3 regions of the Kitasatospora sp. RG8 genome follow, and region 1 is predicted to be linked to each of the others. Evidence: riboswitches for the same ligand, from Rfam matches in the RefSeq annotation. Region 1 holds a riboswitch; each other region holds the start of a gene.
The links. A riboswitch is a leader RNA that binds a small molecule or an ion and turns the genes downstream of it on or off. The one in region 1 is predicted to bind cyclic di-AMP.

Region 1 (7,668 bases):
CACCCCCGGCGACCGCCGGCTCGGCCTGCGCCGCGCCCGCGCCGCCACCCTGCTGATGCTCGCGCTGCCCGGCTCCGCGTACGTCTACCAGGGCGAGGAGCTCGGCCTGCCGGACGTCACCGACCTGCCCGACGAGGTCCGCCAGGACCCGTCCTTCTTCCGCCAGGCCGGCCAGGACGGCTACCGCGACGGCTGCCGCGTCCCGATCCCGTGGTCCGGCACCGAGGCTCCGTACGGCTTCGGCCCGGTCGCCGGCGGCCCGAGCTGGCTTCCGCAGCCCGCCGAGTGGGCGCAGCTCAGCGTCGAGGCGCAGACCGGCGACCCGACGTCCACCCTGGAGCTGTACCGCAGCGCGCTGGCCGTCCGCCGCGCACAGGCCGACCTCGGCGCCGGCACCGGCGTGGAGTGGCTGGACAGCCCCGAGGGCACCCTGGTGTTCCGCCGCGGCTCCTTCGTCTGCACCGTGAACACCACCGCGGAACCGGTCCGGATACCGGCGCCCGGCCGCCTGCTGCTCTCCTCCGCGGACGCCGTGGTGGACGGCGGCGAGACGGTGCTCGCTCCGGACAGCACCGACTGGTGGGCGGTCTGACGTGGTTGCAATAGGCTCTGGGACCGTGACTACGGCGCGACTCTCAGACATCGCGGCGCAGGCGGGGGTCAGCGAAGCCACCGTCTCCCGCGTACTCAACGGCAAGGCGAACGTCTCCGCCGCCACCAGGCAGACCGTGCTGGCGGCGCTGGACGTGCTCGGCTACGAGCGGCCGACCCGGCTGCGCCAGCGCAGCGCGGGCCTGATCGGGCTGATCACCCCGGAGCTGAGCAACCCGATCTTCCCCGCGCTCGCGCAGGTGATCGAGCAGGTGCTGAGCCGGCACGGCTTCACGCCGGTGCTCTGCACCCAGACGCCCGGCGGCTCCACCGAGGACGAACTGGTGGAGATGCTGGTCGACCGGGGCGTGGCGGGCATCGTCTTCGTCTCCGGCCTGCACGCCGACACCACCGCCGATCACGACCGGTACGCCCGGCTGACCGGCCGGCAGGTGCCGTTCGTCCTGATCAACGGTTTCAGCGAGAAGATCGACGCGCCGTTCATCTCGCCGGACGACCGGGCCGCGATGTGGATGGCCGTCCAGCACCTGGCCGAACTCGGCCACGAGCGGATCGGCCTGGCCGTCGGGCAGCGCCGGTACGTGCCGGTGCTGCGGAAGATCGAGGGCTTCACCGCGGCCATGCGCGAGGTGCTCGGCCGGACCACCGAGGAGGCCCAGGACCTCGTCCACCACACGCTGTTCAGCGTGGAGGGCGGGCACGCGGCGGCCGGCGCGCTGCTCGACAAGGGCTGCACCGCGATCGTCTGCGGCAGCGACATGATGGCGCTCGGCGCGATCCGGGCGGTGCGCCAGCGCGGGCTCTCGGTGCCGCAGGACGTGTCGGTGGTCGGCTTCGACGACTCGCCGCTCATAGCGTTCACCGAGCCCCCGCTGACCACCATCCGCCAGCCGGTCGAGGCGATGGCCACCGCGGCCGTCGACGCCCTGCTGGAGGAGGTCGGCGGGAACGCCGCCCAGCGCGGGGAGTTCATGTTCCAGCCGGAGCTGGTGATGCGCGGTTCCACGGGCGCAGGCGCCCGCTGAGCGACCACGACCGGGGCCCGGAGAGCAATCCGCTCTCCGGGCCCCGGTCGTGCGTTCGTCAGCCCTCCTGGGCCGTCGGGCGTTCGTGGCCCGACCGCCGGCCGTCGACGGCGTCGCCGGTCCGGCTCCCGGTGCGCCGGCCCCGGGCCAGGTAGTCGCGCAGGACCAGCTCCACGGCGTCCTGCGGGCTCCGGGTCCCGGCGAGCATCATCACGTCGATGGCGAGATTGGCGTCGAGGGTGACGGTGACCTGGGCCATGGGTGACTCCTTCTCGGGTGCGGAGCAGCAGCATGCCCGCTGCGCCCCGACTCCACCACGGCCTCCACCGGACCCGCACCCGCTGCCCGTGGGCGGGCAGGCCGAAGCCCCCGGGAAGAGCGACCAGGCTCTTCCCGGGGGCTTCGGCGTACCTGCGCGGGCCCGGGAGCCGCGCGCCGGGGGATCAGACCCGGCCGGCGAAGTCCGGGGCCCAGTTGGCGATGGTCTCGGTCCGCACGCCCGCGCTCGGGTTGGCGGCCTCGACGTACGCGCCGTTGCCGACGTAGATCGCGACGTGGTAGACGCCGGAGTCCTGGCCGTTGTTGGACCAGAACAGCAGGTCGCCCGGCTTGAGCGCGTCCAGCGAGACGTGGGTGGAGGCGGCGGCCTGGTCGGCGGCGACGCGCGGGATGGAGACGCCCGCGGCGCGCAGCGCGGCCTGGGTCAGGCCGGAGCAGTCCCAGCCGCCGTTGCCGGTGCCCCCGTAGACGTACGCCTGGCCGACCTTCGACTCGGCGAAGGCGACCGCGGCGGCCATGCTGCCGGTGGCGGCCTGGGCGGGCGCCTGGGTCTGGGTCTGGGCGGCCGGCTTGGCGGCCGGGGCCTGGGTCTGGGCGGCGGGCTTGGCGGCGGCGGCCTGGCCGGAGTTGCCGGAGCTCCGGTCGAACCAGTTGAAGCCCTTGCCGGACTCGTCCGAGGCCTGGGCGCGGTCACCGAGGGTCAGGTGCTGACCGGGGTAGATGACGTGCGGGCCGTCGGTCAGGGTGGAGCGGTTGAGCTCGTACAGCCGCTCCCAGCCGCCCTGGACGTTGTTCTTGTCGGCGATCGAGGAGAGCCAGTCGCCGGCGACGACGGTGTAGTCGTTGGAGGCGGCCTTGTCCTGCCACTTCTTCGACCAGTTCTGGCCGGACTGCGGCTTGGCGGAGTCGGTGGAGGCCGGGGCCTGGTCGGCCTTCGGCGCGGCCGGCTTGGCGGCGGGGGCCTGCGCGGCGGGCGCGGCCGGGGCCGGGGTCTGCGCGGCGGGCTTGGCGGCCGTGGTGGTGTCGACCGCGGCGGGGGTGCCGCCCTTGGTCAGGCCGGCCTGGACGGAGCAGACGGGCCAGGCACCGGGGCCCTGGACGGCGAGCACCTTCTCGGCGATCGCGATCTGCTGGTCCTTGGTGGCGAGGTCGGCGCGGGCCGCGTACGCGGTGCCGCCGAACTCCGCCCAGGTGCTGTTGGTGAACTGGAGGCCGCCGTAGAAGCCGTTGCCGGTGTTGATGCTCCAGTTGCCGCTGCTCTCGCACTGCGCGACCTTGTCCCAGGTGGCGACGGAGGCGGCGGAGGCGGTGCCGGAGGTCAGGCAGGGGACGGTGAGACCGATGCCGACGACGCCGAGGGTGGCGATCGCGCGGCGGGTGCGGCTGGACAGGCGGGTGCCGTTGGTGGGCAGCATGAAGACGCGGTCCTCTCCCACGCCTGCGAGGTGAGCTGTCGGATTCGGGCTGGAGTTGCCCGGCCGCGCTGTGGACGCGGCTTCACCCCTAGCCCTGAACCGGTACGCGGACCGGTCCGGGGCGACTTACCTGTGGTTCCCCCGCTCCTGCCGTGGTGCGTTCTGCGCTGCCAGCGCACCCGACGGCAGGACTCGGCGTTGCGGATGAGCTGGGTCCGTGTGGCCACGAACGGGGAGCACGTTAAGCAGACTTAAGTTCAAACCGCAAACATGTGTGACGCTCGTCACGGTTTGCGGAAAGCCTGCGGAAAGGCTGTCCACCATGATCAGAAATGACCGTTTTCGCGCAACGCCCGCCGCGGTCAATGCAACTGCCTGTGCTTCAGGAGGTCGGGACCGACGCAGCCGTCCGGGGGGAGGGCTACGCAGCGATGGCCATGGGCGAGGAGCCGGACGCGGGCCGGCCGGCCGCCGGGCCCCGCGGAGCGCATCGCCGGGCAAAGCATCGCAGACCGGACATCCCGCCTGAAGCGGCCCGAACTCCCTTAAGTCGCCGCACAATGCTGCGCCGGCTCGCGGTCGGCACGGCGTTCGCGGCGATCGGCGGCGAGGAGGCCCTGCGACGCTCGCTGACCGGCCCCACGGCGCCCGTCGCCGCCGGGGGCACCGCCACGAGCCCGGCCGGGACGGGAGGCGACGGAGCCATGGACCACGGCGACGCCGCGCCGCCGCCCTCCGCCGGCGCCGCGGAGGGCGCCGCCCCCGGGCAGCCCGCCGCCGCGCCCGCCGTCGACCGGAACGGCCGCCCGTGGTCCGACCCGACCGGCTGGGGCGGCAGGGTGCCCGGCCCGCAGAGCGCCGTCCGGATCACCGACAAGGTGCTGCTGGACACCGACGCCACCGTCGCCTCGCTGCTGGTCGAACCGGGCGGCGCCCTCACCTTCGCCGCCGGCCGCACCGTCACCCTCGCCTCGGCGGGCAACGTCGAGGTCCGCGGCACCCTCGCCCTCGCCCCCGACGACACCGCCGTGCACACCCTGCGCTTCCCGGCCGTCGACGAGAAGCGGTTCCGGGGCGACGGCATGAAGGTTGGTCGACACCGACGTCGGCCTCCGGGTCACCGGCGCCGGGTACCTGCGGCTGGACGGCGCCGCCAAGACCGCCTGGGTACGCGCCGCCGGCGGCCTGCGGGCCGGCGACACCACCGTCACCCTGGCCGCCCCGCCCGCCGGTTGGCGGCCCGGCGACGAACTGTCCGTCACCCCGACCGGCCCGCCGGGCGAGGACGGCTCCTCCACCCGCTACGACCTGGCCGTCGTCCGGTCCGTCAGCGGACCCGGCGTCACCCTGGAGGCACCGCTGAAGTACGCGCACCCGCGGGTCCCGGCCGGAGGGGGCGTCACCGTCGGCGCCGAGGTGCTCAACCTGACCCGTGGCGTCCGGGTCGAGGGCAGCGCCGAGGGGCGCGCCCAAGTCCACATCACCAGCTCCCGCCGGGCCGACGTCCGGCACGCCGCGCTGCGCTGGGTCGGCCCGCGCACCGAGACCGGGGAGACCTGGAGGGGACCGGACGGGGCCGCCCCGGTCACCGCCCCCGTCCTCGGCCGGCGGCAACGAACTCTGGGTCGACCCGGAGCCCGGGCCACCCGGGAACATCCTGCTGCGCCGGGCCGGGCAGTCCGAGGTGCTCCAGGTGCGCCGGGCGGACGGCGGCGGAACCGCGCAGCCGCAGTGGAACGCGAGCAGTACGCCGGTGGCCTCGTTCGCCGCGCAGTCCCGGCCGGTGCAGACGCCCGCCCTGGGCCTCAAGGACGCCGCCGCGCCCACCGGCCGGGTGGGCGGCTAGCGGACGGGGAGAGACGGGGGGAGGACGGCCGAAGGGGCCCGGAGTGCGCTCCGGGCCCCTTCGTGCGGTCTGTCCGCAGTGGGCTGCTACTGGGCGGCGTGGCGCCCGCCGCCCTCCTCGACCGCGGACTCCTCGGCGTGCGCCTCGGGGTCGGCGGCCGGAAGCACGGCCAGGTAGGTGGAGGCGATCAGCTGGCCCACCGTCGGGTACGCGCCCAGCGGGGCGGCGGACGGGCAGCCGGTCTCCTCGGCGGCCGTGGCGAGCAGCTCGGAGTCGGCCTCGGGGCCGATCACCAGTGGGGCCAGCGCCGGGTTCTGGGCGCCCATCTCCTTGAGGTGGGCGACGGCCGCGGCCACCGATCCCGGCACGTCGAGCGCGGCGGGGACGACCGGCACGGCCAGCCGGGCGGCCAGCAGCATTCCGGTGATCCCGGCGGCGTCGGCCGCCTCCTGGCCCCCGACGGTGGTGAGCACAACGCCGTCGGCGGCGGTGGCGATGGCGAACAGGCGGGCGCGGTCGGCGCGGGCCAGACCGGCCTCGGAGAGCCGGACGTGGACGGCCTCGGCCAGCAGCGGGTGCGGGCCCAGCACGTCGGTGACGTGGGCGCCGTACTCGGCGGCGAGCGCGTGCAGGTCGGCCAGGAAGCCGTGCGGGCCGGGGAGCAGCGGCACCACGACCGGTGCCGGCAGGCCCGCCTCGGCGGCGTGCGCCAGCAGTTCGGCGACGGTGTGCTCGTCACCGGCGGTGCCGGCGGACTCGCCCTCGCCCGTGTCGCCCGGCAGGTAGCCGGCCGCCGTCTGCACGCCGTTCTGCTCGCTGCGCACGATGGACAGCAGTTCCTCGACCACGGAACGGGACTCGGGCCCGGCGGTCGCGGGCACCGCGAGCACCAGGGCCGGGGACCCGGCCGGGATCTCGGGGCGCTCGGGGCGGCGGTGGCGCCCCCGCGCACGGGAGCCTGGAGTGCGGACGGGCAGTGGCGCGCCCGGGATGGCTGCGGTGCTCATGGCGGAGATCGTAGGACATCTGGCCGCCCACCCTGCAGTCGGCTGCCGAACCGGGACGGGCGGGCCGCCCGAAAATCGGACATACTCCGCCAAACCCCCGCGCGGCCGGGACATCTTCTCTGACGCGCTTGACGGCCCCTCCCGTTGCACCCCCGTCGCGTGAGATGTCTCACAGGCACGGTGGCGTCTGACGGAGGGTCACGGGAGTGCGACTCCCGGCATTCGAAGATCAACATTCAGCGGGGGGCCGCCTACGGGCGGTTATCGGCGATCCGCCGATTCAGTCGGCTATGTCCGCTTACGTGCCGTCAGGTGGTGGGGTCGTGAAGAGTTGCAGTTTGGCGGCGAACGACCCGTGCACCTGCACCGTCCCGTGCTGATGCACGTGCACTGGAGCTATCATCACGTCAAGTGAGGCGTTGTGCCGGGCCGGTACGGGGCCGGCCCAGTCGTTCGGCTGTTGTGCCGGGGCGCCGAGCTGGACGACCACTCCGGAGCTCTTCGGGAGATTTCTATGCACAACACGTACGACGCGTACAACGGGATGGCGGCTGCGGACCTCAAGGACGTGGTCTGGCAGAAGAGCCTGCACAGCAACTCTCAGGGCAACTGCGTCGAGTTCGCCGCCCTCCCGGGGGGCGAGGTGGCGATGCGCAACTCGCGCTTCCCCGACGGTCCGGCACTGATCTACACCCGGGCCGAGATCGCCGCGCTGCTGCTGGGGGCCAAGGACGGGGAGTTCGACCACCTGGCGGTCTGACCGGCCGCCGCCTTCTCCATCGGGGGGCCGTCGTGGGTGCTGACACCGCGACGGCCTTTGTCTTCTCCGCTTGTCCTGTCGCTGTTGTGTTGTCCGGCTCCTGCGCCGTCCGGGGTGCGCCCCGTCGGGGGCGGACCGGGAGAGCGTGAGCCGCGGCCGCGCACCCGGGTGGTGTGGTCCCCCGGGGGTCCGCCGGCCGGTGGCGGGCCGTTCGTCGTCACCCGCTCGGGCGTCCCGTGGTCGGGCCGGGAGGGTCCTGCCGGACGTCGTCTCCCGTGGTCCCGCCGGACGCCGTGTCCTGCGGCCGCCGCGTGGCCGCGTGGTCTCCGCCGGGCGGAGCGTCCTGCTGCTAGGCCGAGCGGCGGTGCCGGCCGCCGAGCTCGGGGACGGCGTTCACGGCGGTGCGCTCCGCCTCGAACAGCGCCCAGACCACCTTGCCGCTGCCCAGCGGGTGCCAGCCCCAGGAACGGCTGAAGGAGTCCACCAGGTGGAGCCCGCGCCCCGATTCGGCGACGAAGTCGGCCTCCCGGGCCACCGGCCCGATGCTGCTCGGGTCGCTGACCGCGCAGACCACCTGCGGTGCGCGGTGTACCAGGCTTATTCGGATCGGCAGCCGTCCATCGGCCGTGGGCTGGACGGGGAAGTCGTAGTCGTCGAGTGCGCCGCCCGCCGTGCCGGGGCGCGCGCCGATCGCGTGCCGCAGGGCGTTGGTCACCAGCTCCGA
Region 2 (7,668 bases), on a different contig from region 1:
GGTGGCCGGGCGGCTGATGGCGCCGGACGGCATCCCGTACGGCTCGGACCGGAGCTGGCTGGCGGAGAAGATACTGTCCCGGCTGGAGGCACCGGCCGTCCCTGCGCCAGAAGCCCCTACGCAGGTCGCCCCCGTGCCGGACGCCCCCGTGCCGGTCGCCCCTGCACCGGTCGTCCTCCCGCAGCAGGCCGGGCCGGCCGGCGAGGCGCAGCCGCAACCGCCCGCCTAGACCCGCCCGACCTCCGACCGCCCGGCCCCGGCCCCGGCCCCGGAGCCTCCGGACCGGCGGGTGACCGTCAACCGGCGGCGGCCCGGCGGCGGCGGTCGGCGGCCCGGAGGACCAGGACGCGCCCCGGACGCCCCGCGCCACCGGCCGGCAGGCGGCGGACCTCGCTGGCGATCCGGCGCTCGCCGAGCGCGTGCCGCACCCCGTCGAGGTGGGGGCAGTGGCGGCCGGCGCCGTCGCACAGGGGGTGGACCCGGACCTCGCCGTCCGGGTCGGTCACCCGGACCAGCTCGGCCAGCGCGGCCACCTGCCGGTCGGGGCCGAACAGCTCGGGGTAGGCGAAGATCAGGTACCCGCTGAGGGTGAGCGCGAAGGTGCCGTCGGCGAACGGCAGCCGGGGCAGTGCGGCGGCCACGTACTGCTGCGGGTGGGCGGCGGTGTCGGCGGCGAACAGCCGGCGGGCCCGGTCCCAGCTGCGCAGGTAGCGGTCGTTCGGGTGGAAGTAGGGCGCGGGGTACAGCTCGGGGCGGGCGTGCAGCGCGGCGGCCATCGTCGCCCGGGCGGCCAGTGCGCCGGCCTCGATCTCGGGGACGGGCCACGCGTACGCCGGGTCGGCGGCGATCACGTGGCAGCCCAGTGCGCGTGCCTCGGCGGCCAGGCCGGCCGCTCCGCCGGGGCAGTCGAGCAGCGGCCCGGGGAGGGCGGCGAGCTGGGCGCGGGTCAGGCCGAAGAGTCCGCAGTACTCGTCCAGCGGGCGGGAGGTGACGAGGGCTCCGGTGGCCGGCCCCGGTTCGGTGCGGTTGGTGCGGGCGGTCATCCGGCCATGCGAACACGGGCCGGCCCCGCCCGCATCCGGAGTGTCCGGGCGCGGGCGGGGCCGGTGGAGCGGTCAGCGGGTCAGTGGGTCAGCCGGTCGGCGGGTCAGCGAGTCAGCCGGTCAGCGGCCGAGCAGGCCCCGGACGGCGAGGCGGTTGACGTTGGTCAGGCCGCGCAACAGCTGCGGGGCGAGGAAGACGAGGAGCGTCCCGATCAGCGACACCCCGGCGATCTGCCACGGCGACTCGATGTAGTAGACGTGCTCGACCCCCTTGTCCCAGTAGTCGAACACCCGGTAGCCCGGCCAGTCGGTGTAGGTCCGGAAGCTCCAGTGGTAGGCGGGGTAGAACGCGAGCACCCAGCCGACCAGCGTGAAGACCAGCGACAGCGAGAAGCTCAGCACCGCCCAGGGGAACATCAGCACCTGGTACAGCGCGGCCTTCCAGCCGGCCACGTCCGTCAGCCGTGCGGTGACGGCGCCCCAGGCCCCGGGCCGCACCGCCCGCACCGGCTCCGGGCCCGGCACGTCCAGCGCCAGCATGCCGCGGGCCCGGGCCCGCTCCAGCCGGCCGAAGCCGCGGGCGCCGCTGGTCAGTCCGGCGAGCACCGGCAGGCCGAGGACGGTGACGAAGGTGGCGAGGCCGAGGCAGAACAGCGTGACGGAGAAGACGAAGCCGGCGATGGCGACCGGGAACCCGCTGAGCACGAAGCCCAGCTCCCGGTAGTAGTAGGAGGAGAACGGCGCCCGCCAGGCGTAGGGCGGCTCCTCGGTGCGGCGGGCGCCGTCGTGGCGGTCGTACTCGCTGCGCAGTGTGTGCTCGCTGGTCGTCATAGCCGGGCCTCGGTCCTCGGGTCTGTGGCGGTGCCGTTCGGGCTGATGGGTTAACCCTGTCAAGGAAGCGGCCTGCCGGACATCCGGCTCCCCGCCGGAGCGGGGGTGGGGTTATCCCCCCGTCCGGGCGGCCACTCGTCCTGGAGCAGGGAGTACTGGAAGGAGTCGTGCCAGGCACCCCGCAGGTACACGTCGTGCCGCACCCGGCCCTCCAGGTGGAAACCGGCCCGGGTGAGCACCCGGGCCGAGGCGTCGTGGTCCACGTCCACCCGGGCCGCCAGCCGGTGCAGGCCGAGCGGCCCGAACGCGAAGTCGCAGAGCAGCGAGGTGATCTCGCCCGCGTAGCCGTTGCCCCAGGTGTCGGCGCGCAGCGCGTAGCCCAGGAGGGCGGAGCGGTGGCCGCCGAGGGTGAGGGCGGCGGTGCCGATCGGGGTGGCGTCGGCGGGGTCGCCGGCGTCGGTGTGCCGGGTGACGGCCAGTCGGTAGACCGTCCGCTCGTCCCGGAGCGCCTCCTCCAGGTACTGCTCGATCTGGTCGGCGCAGTCCTCGCGGTCGCGCGGCTCGAAGGGCAGGTAGCGGATGGCCTCCGGGTCGCCGAAGACCGCGTGCAGGGCGTCGACGTCGCCCGGCGTGTGGTGGAACTCGCGGATGGCCAGGCGGGGGCCGGTGAGTCGGACGGGGACCATGTCTGCCGACCCTACCCGCGCTTTCCGATTACCGTACGTCACATGGAAGAAGATGACCTGCGGCTCGCCCCGCGCACCAAGGCCGCCGACCTGCTCGCCTGGGCGGAGGCCGAGGGCCGCGCGCCGGTGGCCGAATCCGCGGTGCGGGCGGTGCTGGCGCTGCTGGAGCTGGGCGAGAGCAGGATGCACGACGGCTGGCCGGAGCTGACCTCGAACGCCGTGGAGCAACTGCTGTACGAGCGGCTCCACCTGTACGTCCAGCCCGCGCCCGAGCAGGACCCGCTGGCGTACGGCGAGGCGGTGCGGCTGTTGGTCGACCACCAGCGCGCGGCGAAGCGGCTCAACGCCAAGCGGCAGGAGCGGCTGCACGCGGAGGCCGAGTGGCAGGGCGAGGTGGCCGCCGGGCTGCTGCGCCGGGCCGACCTGGTGACCTGGCCCCGGCTCTACGCGGTGCTGCTGTGCGCGCACGACGTCGACCTCGCCGACAAGGCGGCGGTGCGGGAGTGGCTGACGGCGTTCCGGGAGCTGGCCGAGGAGGACCGGCGGGCCGCCTTCGAGGCGCTGGCGGTGGCCGGCTGGCTGGACGAGGCGGACGAGGAGGGCTGGGGCGCGGCCCGGGTGCTCTCGGTCGGGATGGCCACGGACGGCGCCCGGCGGCTGCTGGAGCAGGGCCTGATGCGGCGCAGCTACCGCAACCTGGCGGAGCTGACGGCGCTGGGCCGCCCGATGCCGGACGAGCTGGCGGGGGACTTCGGGGCGTTCGAGGAGGCGGCGGTCGAGGCGGCGCTGGACCTGTTCGGCGAGTGGACGGTGCCGGGGCTGCCGCGGCTGCTGGTGGCGGAGTTCCCGGACCTCGCGCCGGAGCCCGGCCAGGAGGAGATCGACGCGTACCTCGCGCAGCTGCCGGGGGAGTGAGCGCGGGGGCACGGGGGCGCGGGCCTGGTCCGGTCCGCGCCCCCGGGGCGTGGCCCTGGGCGGGACGCACGGGTGCCCCGGCCGTCGTCGTGACGGCCGGGGCACTCCGGTGCTCGTCAGGGGGTGATGCCGCGCTGCTCGAACCAGCTCTCCGGGTCGACCGGGGCGCCGCCGCCCGGGCGGACCTCCAGGTGCAGGTGGGGGCCGGTGACGTTGCCGGTGGCGCCGACCTTGCCGAGCTGCTGGCCGGGGACGACCTTGCCGGAGCCCTTGATGATCGAGGAGAGGTGGCAGTACCAGATCTCGGTGCCGTCGGGCAGCGTCTCGACGATCCGGTAGCCGTAGGAGCCGGCCCAGCCGGCCGAGGTGATGGTGCCCTGGCCGACGGCGTAGACCGGGGTGCCGGTGTCGGCGGCGAAGTCCAGGCCGGTGTGCAGGTGGGCCCAGTAGGAGGCGCTCTGGCCGTAGTGGGCGGAGAGGTTGTAGTCGCGCACCGGCAGGTTGATGGCGGCGAGCTTGGCCTTCTCGGCCTCCTCGGCGGCCCGCTTGGCCTCCTGCTGCTGGGCGGCGCGCTTGGCCTCGGCCTCCTTGGCGGCCTGGAGCCGGGCGCCCTCCTCGGCGGCGGTGCGCTGGCTGTCGGCCTGCTGCTGGATCCGGGCGGCGAGGGCGAGGCCGGGGTCGGCGGCGAGGGCGACCGGGGTCTCGTCGGGGGCCTCGACGGCGGGGGCGGCGGCCGGGGTCGCGGAGGCGAAGCCGGTGGCGCCCAGGGTGGCGGCGACGGCGGTGACGCCGAGCAGCGGGGCCGTCCCACGGGTCTGACGCGGCATCCGGTGCCGGTTGGCCTCGGCGGCCTGCGGGGCCGCCTCGTCGGAGGGCCCGCCGGACTCGCCCGGGTGGGCGGGCGGCCACGGGTGGTCGAGCAGCTGGGTGCCGGCGGAGGAGCCGGGCAGGTTTGCCGGAGAGTGCGTCGACGCCACGGAGGCGCGCTCCTTTCCTTCCTTCGCGCCTACCGGGTTAGCTGACGGGTTCGGAGCAGGAAGGTCTCCTACGGCTGGGCCTGGGCCCGGCCGATTCACCCCAAGGAACGTGGTTCCCCGGCTCCCTGGCCTGCCCGGAGGCCGGCCGGCGGGATTAGGCGACGGCGCACGGTGCCGTCTGGGTACGGCGTTGCGGACCGCGCTGCGTTATCAAACGTTAATCCTAGGAGCCCCTGATTCCAAGCCATCCGTCAGGAGCAGCAGGACACAGCCCGGACACTACGTGACCCGATGGGCATTTTGGGGCGATTGACAACAACTGACACTACCGAACGTTATTGGACGTCAACGAACGAACCCCTACTTGAGTACCCCTACTCATGTGCGACCCGGCCCGACGCGGCCATCCTGACGCCATGAACGCACCGATGCAGTCACGCACCACGGCCGCGTACTACGTCCAGGCCGTGCTCTCCTTCGCCCTCTCCGCCGGCGCCCTCGCGACCGGGATCGCCTACCTCCCGGTGGGCGGCTGGACCCGGGCCTTCCTCGGGGTCGGCCTGCTCTACACCGTCACCTCCTCGTTCACCCTGGCCAAGGTGGTCCGCGACAAGCAGGAGAACAGCGAGATCGTCACCCGGGTGGACCAGGCCCGGCTGGAGAAGCTGCTGGCCGAGCACGACCCGTTCAAGGTGGAGGGGGTCTGATCCGGGCCATCCTCGGATCCGGTCGATAGCTTGACGGCTAAGGCTATTAGCCTTAGCTTTATGGGTGTCGGCACCACCGCCGACGCCCCGGCGGACCGAGGAGGCCCCCATGTCCCGCACCACCGCCCCCACCACGCAGTACCTCGACGTCACCGGCGGCCGGATCGCCTACGACGACACCGAGCAGGGCGACGGCGCCCCCGTCGTCCTGCTCCCGGGGATGCTCGACAGCCGGGCCGCCTACCGGCACCTGCGCCCGCTGCTCGTCGCCGCCGGCCGCCGCGTGATCACCATGGACCTGCGCGGCTTCGGCGACTCCTCGATCGTCTGGGACGACTACTCGCCGGCCGCGATCGCCGCCGACGTCCTCGCCCTGCTCGACCACCTCGGCATCGGGCGCGCCGTCCTCGCCGGCAACTCGTACACCGGCGCGACCGTGGTCAAGGCCGCCGGCGACGCACCCGAGCGGGTCGCCGGGATCGTCCTGCTGGACGCCTTCGTCGAGAACCTGCCGCCGAACGCCCTGCAGCGCGCGATGTTCGGCGTCATGGGCAAGCTGCTGGTGCACTCCCCCGCCTTCTGGGGCCTCTACCACCGCAGGATGGCCTACCCGACCGCCAAGCCGGCCGACTTCGACGCGTACGTGGACGGGCTGGTCGCCGCGATGCGCACGCCCGGCCGCAAGACCGCCACCCGCGGCCAGGTCCGCGGGGACTCGGCGCCCGTCGGCTGGACCGCGGCCGTGCGGTGCCCGGCGCTGGTCGTCATGGGCAGCAAGGACCCCGACTTCCCCAAGCCGGAGGTGGTCGCCGACCGGCAGGCCGCCGCGCTGAACGGCCGCAAGGTGATGATCGAGGGCTCCGGCCACTACCCGATGGCCGACCACCCGCAGGCGACCGCCGACGCGCTGCTCGGGTTCCTCGCCGAGCTGGCCTGAGCCCTCCCGCCCCACCGGAACCGGACCCACGGAGAATCGCCCCCATGCCCCGAGTAGGACTCACCCCCGAGCAGGTCGTCGGCCACGCCCTCGCCCTCATCGACGAGCAGGGCCCCGAGGCCCTCACCCTGGCCGCGGTCGCCGCGCGGGCCGGGGTGGCCACTCCCTCGCTCTACAAGCACGTCAGCGGCGGCCTCGCGGAACTGCGCCGGCTGGTCGCCGTCCGGGTCACCGAGGAGCTGGCCGACCGGCTCGCCGAGGCGGCCGTCGGCCGGGGCGGGGACGACGCCGTCGCCGCCGTCCTGCGCGCCTACCACGCCTACGCCACCGAGTACCCGCACCGCTACAACTCGCTCCCGCAGGCCCCGCAGCCGGACGACGACCTCACCCGGGCGGCGACGCGGCTGGTCGGCGTGATCATCGCGGTGCTGCGCGAGTACGGGCTCGCCGGGTCGGAGGCGATCCACGCCGCCCGCGCCGTCCGCTCGGTGGCCCACGGCTTCGCCTCGCTCTCCATCGGCGGCGCCTTCCAGCTCGCCGAGGACCTCGGCGACACCCAGGACCGGCTGATCACCGTCCTCACCCACGGCCTGCGCGACTGGCCCGGGGCCTGAGGCGGGACGCGCCCACCGGGGCCGGTCGCGGGGGCCGGCCGCAGGGACGCCGAAGGGCCCGGAGCGTGATCGCTCCGGGCCCTTCGCGGTGGTGGGCCTAACAGGACTTGAACCTGTGGCCTCTTCCTTATCAGGGAAGCGCTCTAACCGTCTGAGCTATAGGCCCTTGCCGCTCGCCGATCCTACTCGACCGGCGGCCCGTCGGTCGCACCGGGTGCCACGGCGGTCCGGTCCGGGGGCCTCCGTGGCACCCTGGGCGACCATTCACCGGCTTAAGAAATAAGGTATTAAGAATTGGGTGTCCGATAAGGCACCACCCCGACAGGGCAACGGAAAGGCCGGGCATCCCATGGACCTGTCCTCGCCGTGGCTTCCCCCCTCCGAGGACGAGAGCCGGACGCCGCGCAGCAGCCCCACCGCGCGCAGCGCCATGCGCTGCGTCCGCTTATTGCTCGGCTGCACCAGCGCCGCCGAACTCCTCGGCACGATCCTCGCCGAGGGCCCCGGCTGGATCACCGGCGAGGGGTCCGCGCTCTACCTGCTGGACTCCGCCGGAATGCTCCGGCTCGCCGCCTCCCACGGCCTGCCCGAATGGGCCCACGAGCGGTACGGCATGGTCGACCCGGCCGGCGACCTGCCCGCCGCGATGGCGCTCAGGCTGCGCCGCCCCTACCTGCTCAGCCCCGAGCGCACCAGCGTCGACTACCCCAACCGCAACGCCGGCATGGGCACCGGCATGGTCGCCATCATCGCCCTGCCGATGATCGTCGACGAGCGGCCGATCGGCGTGCTGGCCCTGGCCCTCGCCCACCGGGGCACCGTCCCCCGGCGCGACCTCGACGTCCTGGAGACGCTCGGCGACGCCTGCGCCCACCGGCTCTCCCACCTGCTCCACCACGCGAACGCCGAGACCGGCCCGCCCAGGGGCGGCCGCCCGGGCGGTGCGCCCGCGACCGGC
Region 3 (7,668 bases), on a different contig from region 1:
GGCTTGCGAAGCGTGAGCGCGAAGCCCCAGATCCCCAATGTCCTGGCCTCCCGGTACGCCTCGGCGACCCTGGCCCAGCTGTGGTCCCCCGAGCACAAGGTGGTCCTTGAGCGCCACCTGTGGCTCGCCGTCCTGAAGGCCCAGCAGGACCTCGGCGTCGAGGTGCCCGCGGGCGCCGTCGCCGACTACGAGCGGGTGATCGACCAGGTCGACCTCGGCTCGATCGCCGCCCGTGAGCGGGTCACCCGCCACGACGTGAAGGCCCGGATCGAGGAGTTCAGCGAGCTCGCCGGCCACGAGCAGATCCACAAGGGCATGACCTCCCGGGACCTGACCGAGAACGTCGAGCAGCTGCAGATCCGCCAGTCGCTGGAGCACGTCCGCGACCGGACGGTCGCCGTGCTGGTGCGCCTGGGCCGGCTGTCCGCCCAGCACGCCGAGCTGGTCATGGCCGGCCGCTCGCACAACGTCGCCGCGCAGGCCACCACGCTGGGCAAGCGCTTCGCGACCGTCGCCGACGAGCTGCTGGTCGCCTTCCGCCGCCTGGAGGAGCTGATCGCCCGCTACCCGCTGCGCGGGATCAAGGGCCCGGTCGGCACCGCCCAGGACATGCTGGACCTGCTCGGCGGCGACACCGACAAGCTCGCCGAGCTGGAGCGCCGGGTCGCCGGCCACCTCGGCTTCGACAACGTGCTGACCTCCGTCGGCCAGGTCTACCCGCGCTCGCTGGACTTCGAGGTGCTCACCGCCCTCGTGCAGCTCTCCGCCGCGCCGTCCAGCCTGGCCAAGACGATCCGCCTGATGGCCGGCCACGAGCTGGTCACCGAGGGGTTCAAGGAGGGCCAGGTCGGCTCCTCCGCGATGCCGCACAAGATGAACACCCGCTCCTGCGAGCGCGTCAACGGCCTGGCCGTCATCCTGCGCGGGTACGCGTCGATGACCGCCGAGCTGGGTGGCGACCAGTGGAACGAGGGCGACGTCTCCTGCTCGGTGGTCCGCCGGGTCGCGCTGCCGGACGCGTTCTTCGCCTTCGACGGCCTGCTGGAGACCTTCCTGACCGTCCTCGACGAGTTCGGCGCCTTCCCCGCCGTGATCGAGGCCGAGCTCGACCGCTACCTGCCGTTCCTGGCCACCACCAAGGTGCTGATGGGCGCGGTGCGCGCGGGCGTCGGCCGGGAGACCGGGCACGAGGTCATCAAGGAGCACGCCGTCGCCTCGGCGCTCGCCATGCGGGCCGGTGCCCGGGAGAACGAGCTGCTGGACCGGCTGGCCGCGGACGAGCGCATCCCGCTGGACCGGGCCGCCCTGGACGCGCTGCTCGCCGACAGGCTCTCCTTCACCGGCGCGGCCGGTGCGCAGGTGGCCGAGGTGGTCCGCCGGGTCGAGGCCGTCGCCGCCGCCTACCCCGAGGCTGCCAAGTACGCGCCTGGTGACATCCTCTGACGTTCCGTCAGGCCTTCGAGGGCCCCGTCGCCGATCCGGTGGCGGGGCCCTCGCCGTGTTCGGGGGCCGTCGCGGTGCCGGGGTGGCCGGGGTCCAGCGGCGGGGCGTTGGTGCCGCAGGAGTAGCGGCAGTCCGGCTCGGCCACCGGATGGTCCTCGGGAGCGAGGACGTTGCCGCGGACGGTGGCGGCCGCGATGAGCCCGCCCGTGGCGAGCAGTCCGGCGCAGATCAGCATCGCGGTGTGGAAGGCCGCGTCCACCGAGGCGGGCACCCGGTAGGCGTCGCCGCTGAGCCCGGCCAGGGCCGGCAGCGCCGCGACCGCGAGCAGGCCGGCCGCGCGGGCGGCGGCGTTGTTGACACCGCTGGCGATGCCCGCGTGCCGGACCTCCACCGCCGCCAGCACGGTCGCCGTCAGCGGTGCGACCAGCAGCACCATCCCGCAGCCCATCACGGTGACGGCCGGCAGCACGTCCGTCCAGTACGAGGCGTCCGCGCCGATCCGCAGCATCAGCAGCACGCCGGCCGCGCAGAGCAGCGGGCCCACGGTGAGCGGCAGCCGGGGGCCGATCCGTTTGCCGAGCCGGCCCGCCCGGGCGGAGAGCGTCAGCATCAGCAGGGTGATCGGCACCAGGGCGAGTCCGGAGACCAGCGGGGAGAAGCCGGAGACGATCTGCAGCTGCACGACCAGCAGGAAGAACACCCCGCTGAAGGCGGCGTAGACGCAGAGGGTGACCAGGTTCACCGAGGTGAACAGCCGGGAGGAGAAGAGGCCGAGCGGCAGCATCGGCTCCCGGGTGCGGCGTTCGACCACGACGAAGGCCGCGCCCAGCAGCAGCCCGGCCACGCCGGTCACCCAGACCCCGGCGGAGAGCCCGTCGCCCGCCGCCGTCAGCGCGTAGGTGACGGAGCCGAGGGCCAGTGCGGCGAGTGCCGCGCCGAGCACGTCGAACCGTCCGGTCGCGCTTTCGTCCCGGGTCTCCGGCACGTGGCGGGCGGCCACCAGGACGACCAGGGCGGCCAGGGGGACGTTCAGCAGGAAGATCCACCGCCAGCCCGGGCCGTCCACCAGCCAGCCGCCGAGGAAGGGGCCGACCGCGGCCGACACCCCGCCGAGGCCGGACCAGAGGCCGACCGCCGCCGAGCGGTCGTCCGGGTGGTAGACGGCCTGGAGCATCGCCAGTGACCCGGGGGTGAGCAGGGCCCCGCCGATTCCCTGGACGGCGCGGGAGGCGACCAGCACCTCGATGGTGGGCGCGGCGGCGCAGGCCGCCGAGGCGGCGGCGAACCAGACCACGCCGAGCAGGAAGACCCGGCGCCGGCCGTACCGGTCGCCGAGCGCGCCGCCGAGCAGGATCAGCCCGGCCAGGGTGAGCAGGTAGGCGTTGAGCGTCCACTGCAGGGCGGAGAGCGGGGCGCCGAGATCGGTGCCGATCCGGGGCAGGGCGACGTTCACGACCGTGCCGTCGAGCATCGCCATGCTGGAGCCGAGCACCGTCGCCAGTAGTACCCAGCGGCCCTGCGCGGTGCCCAGGCGCAGGGTGCCGGCCTCGGAGGTGGCCACGGCCCGATCGTCCGCCCCGGGGGCTGACGTGACAAGGGTCACCGGGGGTGTGTCGGTGAATGGCTTTCCGTAGGTGATCGCATGCGGACGGACACCGAAATCGGCGGAGCGTCGTGGATCAGTGGCGCGCGGTTAATCGATTGTGCACGTACTGTGCAGCCGATCATTCGGAGCGTCACTGCGCCCCCGGCTTTTGTTGCCGGTTCAAGAGATCGACATTGCTTCACCCGGACGGATGGGTTTTAGTTCAGCGACCGCCCGGCGTTGGCCCGGGTGGCCACCGGGTGGAACGCCTAGTCCTGCCGCTGCCCGGTGGTACGAACTGAACTCTGTACGGCAGGAGCGGGGGACCCAAAGGTAAGTCGCCGGACCGGAATTCACGGTCCGGCTTGGGGTGAAGCCGCGCATGCGGCCGGGCAACTCCAGCCCGAACCCGACAGCTCACCTCGCAGGCGTCGGAGAGGAAATCCCCCATGGCCGTACAGGCTCGTCGTATCGCCCTGCCCCGCGCCGCCCGCATCGGTATCGCCACCGCCGTCACCGGCGCCGCGTTCGCCCTTCCGCTGGTGACCACCATCAGCGCCCAGGCCCACACCGCGCCGGCCGCGAAGCCCGCGCAGACCAGCACCTGGACCGGCGCCACCAGCGTCGACGCCGCCCCGGCCGCCGCCGCGCAGCCGGCCGCCGAGGCCCCCGCCCCGGCCGCCGCTCCCGCCGCCGCCCCGGCCGAGGAGAGCTACAAGGTCGTCGGCGGGGACACCCTGTCGAAGATCGCCAACGCCAAGCACGTCGAGGGCGGCTGGCAGGCGCTGTACGACCACAACCGCACGGTCGTCGGCACCAACCCGAACCTGATCTTCCCGGGTCAGAAGCTCGCGCTGGGCGCCAAGGCCGCCGCCCCGGCCGCCGCTCCCGCCGCTGCCAAGCCGGCCGCCCCCGCGAAGTCCGCCTCGCAGGACTCCGTGAAGCCGGCCGCCCCGGCCGCCGCCCCGAAGCCGGTCCAGGCCGCCAAGCCCGCGCAGGCCCCGGCCGTCAAGCCGGCCCCGGCCGCCGCGAAGCCCGCCGCCCAGACCCCCGCCCCGGCCCCGGCCGCGGTGGCGAGCACCTCCGGTTACGTCTCCCCGATCGCCAACCCGAAGCTCGGCACCGCCTACGGCGTGGCCGGCTCGATGTGGGCCTCCGGCCACCACACCGGCGCCGACTTCGTCGCCTCCACCGGCACCCCGCTGCGCGCCGTCGCGGCCGGCACCGTGGTGAAGGCCGGCAACGGCGGCGCCTACGGCAACGAGGTCGAGATCAAGCTCGCCGACGGCAAGTACGCCCAGTACGCGCACCTGTCCTCGATCGGCGTGAAGATCGGTCAGACCGTCACCGCCGGCCAGCAGATCGGCCTCTCCGGTGCGACCGGCAACGTGACCGGCCCGCACCTGCACTTCGAGATCCGCACCGGCTCGGAGTACGGCTCGGACATCGACCCGATCGCCTACCTCCGGGCGCACGGCGTCTCCATCTGACCCTCCGGGCAGAGACCACCGCAGGGTGCAGGGCGAAGTGATCTCCGGGATGGTCATGTCGGGTGACCGCTCGACCGGGTGATCTCCGCACCTACGGCGGAACAACGGGCGCGGGACACGCCCAGGCCGGCCCGGCTCGCGAACCTCCTTCGCGAGCCGGGCCGGCCGCCGTTTTTCCGGGGGTGTTCGGGGTGCTCCGGGGCCGAAACCGTTCGAACACGGCGGGCTCCGAACCGAACAAGGCGTCAACTTCCCACCCGTGTTACCTGACTACCTGTCCGTTGCGGGCGTGTTCGCCGGGCCCCGATGCTGTCGGGCAGTCATCGTCCGACCGGTCAGGCGGGCGGCAGGGGCACGGCGGGTGAAGGGGGCCGGATGGCCATCCAGAGCGGGGACGCGGCGGGTGCGGACGCGGACGGAAGAGGCGGCGGTGCGGTCAACCGCCTGAAGGCGGACTCGGTCGGGCTGGTGGGCGTCGTCTTCATGGCGATCGCCACCGCCGCCCCGATCACCGCGATGACCGGCAACCTGCCGATCATCGTCGGCCAGGGGAACGGCGTGGGAGCCCCCGCCGCGTACATCTTCGCGACGCTGGTGCTCACCGTGTTCTCGGTGGGGTACGTGGCGATGGCGCGGCACATCACCGCGGCCGGCGCGTTCTACGGGTACATCTCGCACGGGCTGGGCCGGGTCGCCGGGATGGCCTCGGGGCTGCTGGCGGTGCTCGCGTACGTCGTCTTCGAGGCATCGATCATCGGCTTCTTCGCGTACTCGCTGCGCGGACTGGTGAAGTCGCAGCTGGGCCTGGACGCGGGCTGGGGCTGGTACGCGCTGTTCGGGCTGCTGGCCATCGCGGTGATGGCCTGGTTCGACCTGCACCTGACCGCCCGGGTGCTCGGCGTCGCACTGGTGCTGGAGATCACCGTGCTGAGCGCCGTCTCGCTGGCGGTGCTGTTCACCGGCGGCGGGCCGGACGGCTTCGCCGCCGAGGCGGTCAACCCGCTGAACGCCTTCCACGGGGTGGGCGGTTCGGGCGCCGCGGCGGCCGGCCTCGGGCTGTTCTTCGCGTTCTGGTCCTGGGTGGGCTTCGAGTCGACCGCGATGTACGGCGAGGAGTCCCGCGACCCCAAGCGGGTGGTGCCGCGGGCGACGCTGATCTCGGTGGTCGGGGTGGGCCTGTTCTACGTCTTCGTGTCGTGGATGATCGTGGCCGGCAACGGGGTCGGCCACGCGGTGGACGTCGCCAACGGGCTGGTGCCGGGCAAGGACGGCAACAACCTCTTCTTCGACCCGCTGGGAGCGCACCTCGGCGCCTGGGCGGTGAAGGTCTTCCAGTGGCTGGTGGTGACCGGGTCATTCGCCTGCGCGATGGCCTTCCACCAGTGCGCCTCCCGGTACCTGTACGCCATCGGCCGGGAGGGGTTCATCCACCCGGCGCTGGGTCGCACCCACCCGCGGCACGGTTCGCCGTACATCGCCTCGCTGGTCCAGTCGGTGATCGCGGTCGGGCTGGTCCTGGCCTTCCTGGCGGCCGGGATGGACCCGTACGTCCACCTGTACACGCTGCTGGCGCTGCTCGGGACGATGGCGATCCTGATCGTGCAGACGCTCTGCTCGTTCGCCGTGGTCGGGTACTTCCACGTGCAGGGGAAGCACCCGGAGACCAGGCACTGGCTCCGGACGCTGGTCGCGCCGGTGGTCGGCGGGGTGGCGATGGCGGGCGTGGTGGTGCTGCTGGTGATCAACAAGGACACCGCGGCCGGGGCCGCCGCCGACACGCTGCTCTTCCGGCTGATCCCGTACCTGGTGATCGGCACGTTCGTGGGCGGGATCGGGCTGGCGCTCTACATGAGGAGCCGGCGGCCGGAACGGTACGCCCGGATGGGGCGGATCATCCTGGAGGACGCCGGGGAGCGTCCGCAGGCCCCCGTCGGCGTCTGATCAGCGTTCTCCGGTTCACGGCTTCCGGTCCGCTGTCGCAGACCCGCTATGCCTGATGGTCCGTCAGTAGCGGCTGCCCGTCCGTCCGGTCAGGACCGGTGGGCGGGCAGCCCGCTGTGCGCGGCGGTCAGCAGCTGGTGCACCCGGTGCCCGAACTCCTCGGCTTCGCGGGCGGGTTCGGCGAAGACCAGGCGGACGTCGCGATGGCCGTCCGGGTGGTCCAGGCGGAGCACGAGGCCGTACCGGTCGAGCGCGAGCGGGCGGATCTTCGGCCGCCCGGCGAGGAGTTGGGGGTCGAGCAGCCGGGTCAGCACGGCGATCGCGTCGCGGTGGTCGTCCGCGAGATGGGTGAGCAGGTCGGCCTCAAGGCGGGCGAGCGGGTCGGGGGAGGCGAGGGCGAGGTCGGCGCCGGTGAGCGCGCTGGTGCCGTACGGGGTGGCGAGGACGGCGTGGGCGACGTCCAGGTGCAGGTGGACGCTGACGCCGTCGTCGGCGAGGTGGGCGAGGCGGAGGCGGCCGGCCAGGGTGAGGCGTCCGCGGACCCGGTCGCGGACGGCGACCGGGGCGACGTCAGTGAGGTCCAGCACGACGGCGAGGCCGTCCGGTTCGCCGGTCGCCGCGAGGGTGAGCGGCGAGTCGAGCGGGGCGCTCAGGCGCAGCCGGGACCCGTGCACCGCGACCGGGGTGTCGAGGTCGTGGTGCTCGCCGCAGGCGCGGATCGCCACCGAGGAGGTGGCGTCGAGCAGGCTGCAGACCCGTTCGGCGGCGGTGGGCTCGGAGACCTCGACGTCGGCGGGGACGGGACTCATGGCGACCTCCAGTGAGTTAGGTGAGCCTAACCTAATGAGTTTGCCGGGCGAGGGCAAGGTGAGGGCGGGGTTCCGGAGGGGGTCCGTCGTGGCGCGGTGCCGTGCGGCGCCGGACGCGGGAGGGCCCGGACGGTCGGCCGTCCGGGCCCTCCGCGGGTGCGCGGGCGGTCAGCCGATCACGGCCTGCGCGTCGATCTCGACCAGCATCGGCTCCTGCGGCAGCTCGACGAAGACCGTGGTGCGGCAGGGCTTCACGCCGCCCGGCTTGATGTTCTCCGCGATGAACTCGGCGTAGACCTCGTTCATCAGCGGGAAGTCGGCCCGCTTGGTGAGGTAGACGCGGAACATCACCACGTCCTCGACGGTGGCGCCGCCGGCCTCGACGATCGCCTTGACGTTC

Region 2: linked by a shared signal. The riboswitch ahead of J5Y04_RS42935 (M23 family metallopeptidase) and the one ahead of J5Y04_RS43110 (transglycosylase family protein) in region 1 are both predicted to bind cyclic di-AMP.
Region 3: linked by a shared signal. The riboswitch ahead of J5Y04_RS15480 (LysM peptidoglycan-binding domain-containing M23 family metallopeptidase) and the one ahead of J5Y04_RS43110 (transglycosylase family protein) in region 1 are both predicted to bind cyclic di-AMP.

The regions. Positions count from the first base shown of each region.
Region 1 is NZ_JAGIYX010000001.1:13,374-21,041, reverse strand. It holds gene J5Y04_RS00100 (glycoside hydrolase family 13 protein) at 1-592, shown strand, start outside; gene J5Y04_RS00095 (LacI family DNA-binding transcriptional regulator) at 618-1,637, shown strand; gene J5Y04_RS00090 (hypothetical protein) at 1,696-1,896, opposite strand; gene J5Y04_RS43110 (transglycosylase family protein) at 2,081-3,352, opposite strand; cyclic di-AMP (ydaO/yuaA leader) riboswitch at 3,339-3,539, opposite strand; gene J5Y04_RS00080 (hypothetical protein) at 5,025-5,177, shown strand; gene J5Y04_RS00075 (hypothetical protein) at 5,264-6,184, opposite strand; gene J5Y04_RS00070 (DUF397 domain-containing protein) at 6,699-6,944, shown strand; gene J5Y04_RS00065 (ATP-binding protein) at 7,294-7,668, opposite strand, start outside.
Region 2 is NZ_JAGIYX010000013.1:14,009-21,676, forward strand. It holds gene J5Y04_RS20260 (hypothetical protein) at 1-229, shown strand, start outside; gene J5Y04_RS20265 (class I SAM-dependent methyltransferase) at 297-1,043, opposite strand; gene J5Y04_RS20270 (sensor domain-containing protein) at 1,164-1,874, opposite strand; gene J5Y04_RS20275 (GNAT family N-acetyltransferase) at 1,934-2,560, opposite strand; gene J5Y04_RS20280 (hypothetical protein) at 2,603-3,475, shown strand; gene J5Y04_RS42935 (M23 family metallopeptidase) at 3,592-4,452, opposite strand; cyclic di-AMP (ydaO/yuaA leader) riboswitch at 4,465-4,623, opposite strand; gene J5Y04_RS20290 (YiaA/YiaB family inner membrane protein) at 4,869-5,159, shown strand; gene J5Y04_RS20295 (alpha/beta fold hydrolase) at 5,269-6,096, shown strand; gene J5Y04_RS20300 (TetR/AcrR family transcriptional regulator) at 6,141-6,710, shown strand; tRNA gene J5Y04_RS20305 (tRNA-Ile) at 6,800-6,876, opposite strand; gene J5Y04_RS43255 (SpoIIE family protein phosphatase) at 7,060-7,668, shown strand, end outside.
Region 3 is NZ_JAGIYX010000008.1:251,782-259,449, reverse strand. It holds gene purB (adenylosuccinate lyase) at 13-1,443, shown strand; gene J5Y04_RS15485 (MFS transporter) at 1,451-3,004, opposite strand; cyclic di-AMP (ydaO/yuaA leader) riboswitch at 3,315-3,472, shown strand; gene J5Y04_RS15480 (LysM peptidoglycan-binding domain-containing M23 family metallopeptidase) at 3,478-4,518, shown strand; gene J5Y04_RS15475 (APC family permease) at 4,894-6,459, shown strand; gene J5Y04_RS15470 (DUF2470 domain-containing protein) at 6,549-7,268, opposite strand; gene J5Y04_RS15465 (RidA family protein) at 7,437-7,668, opposite strand, start outside.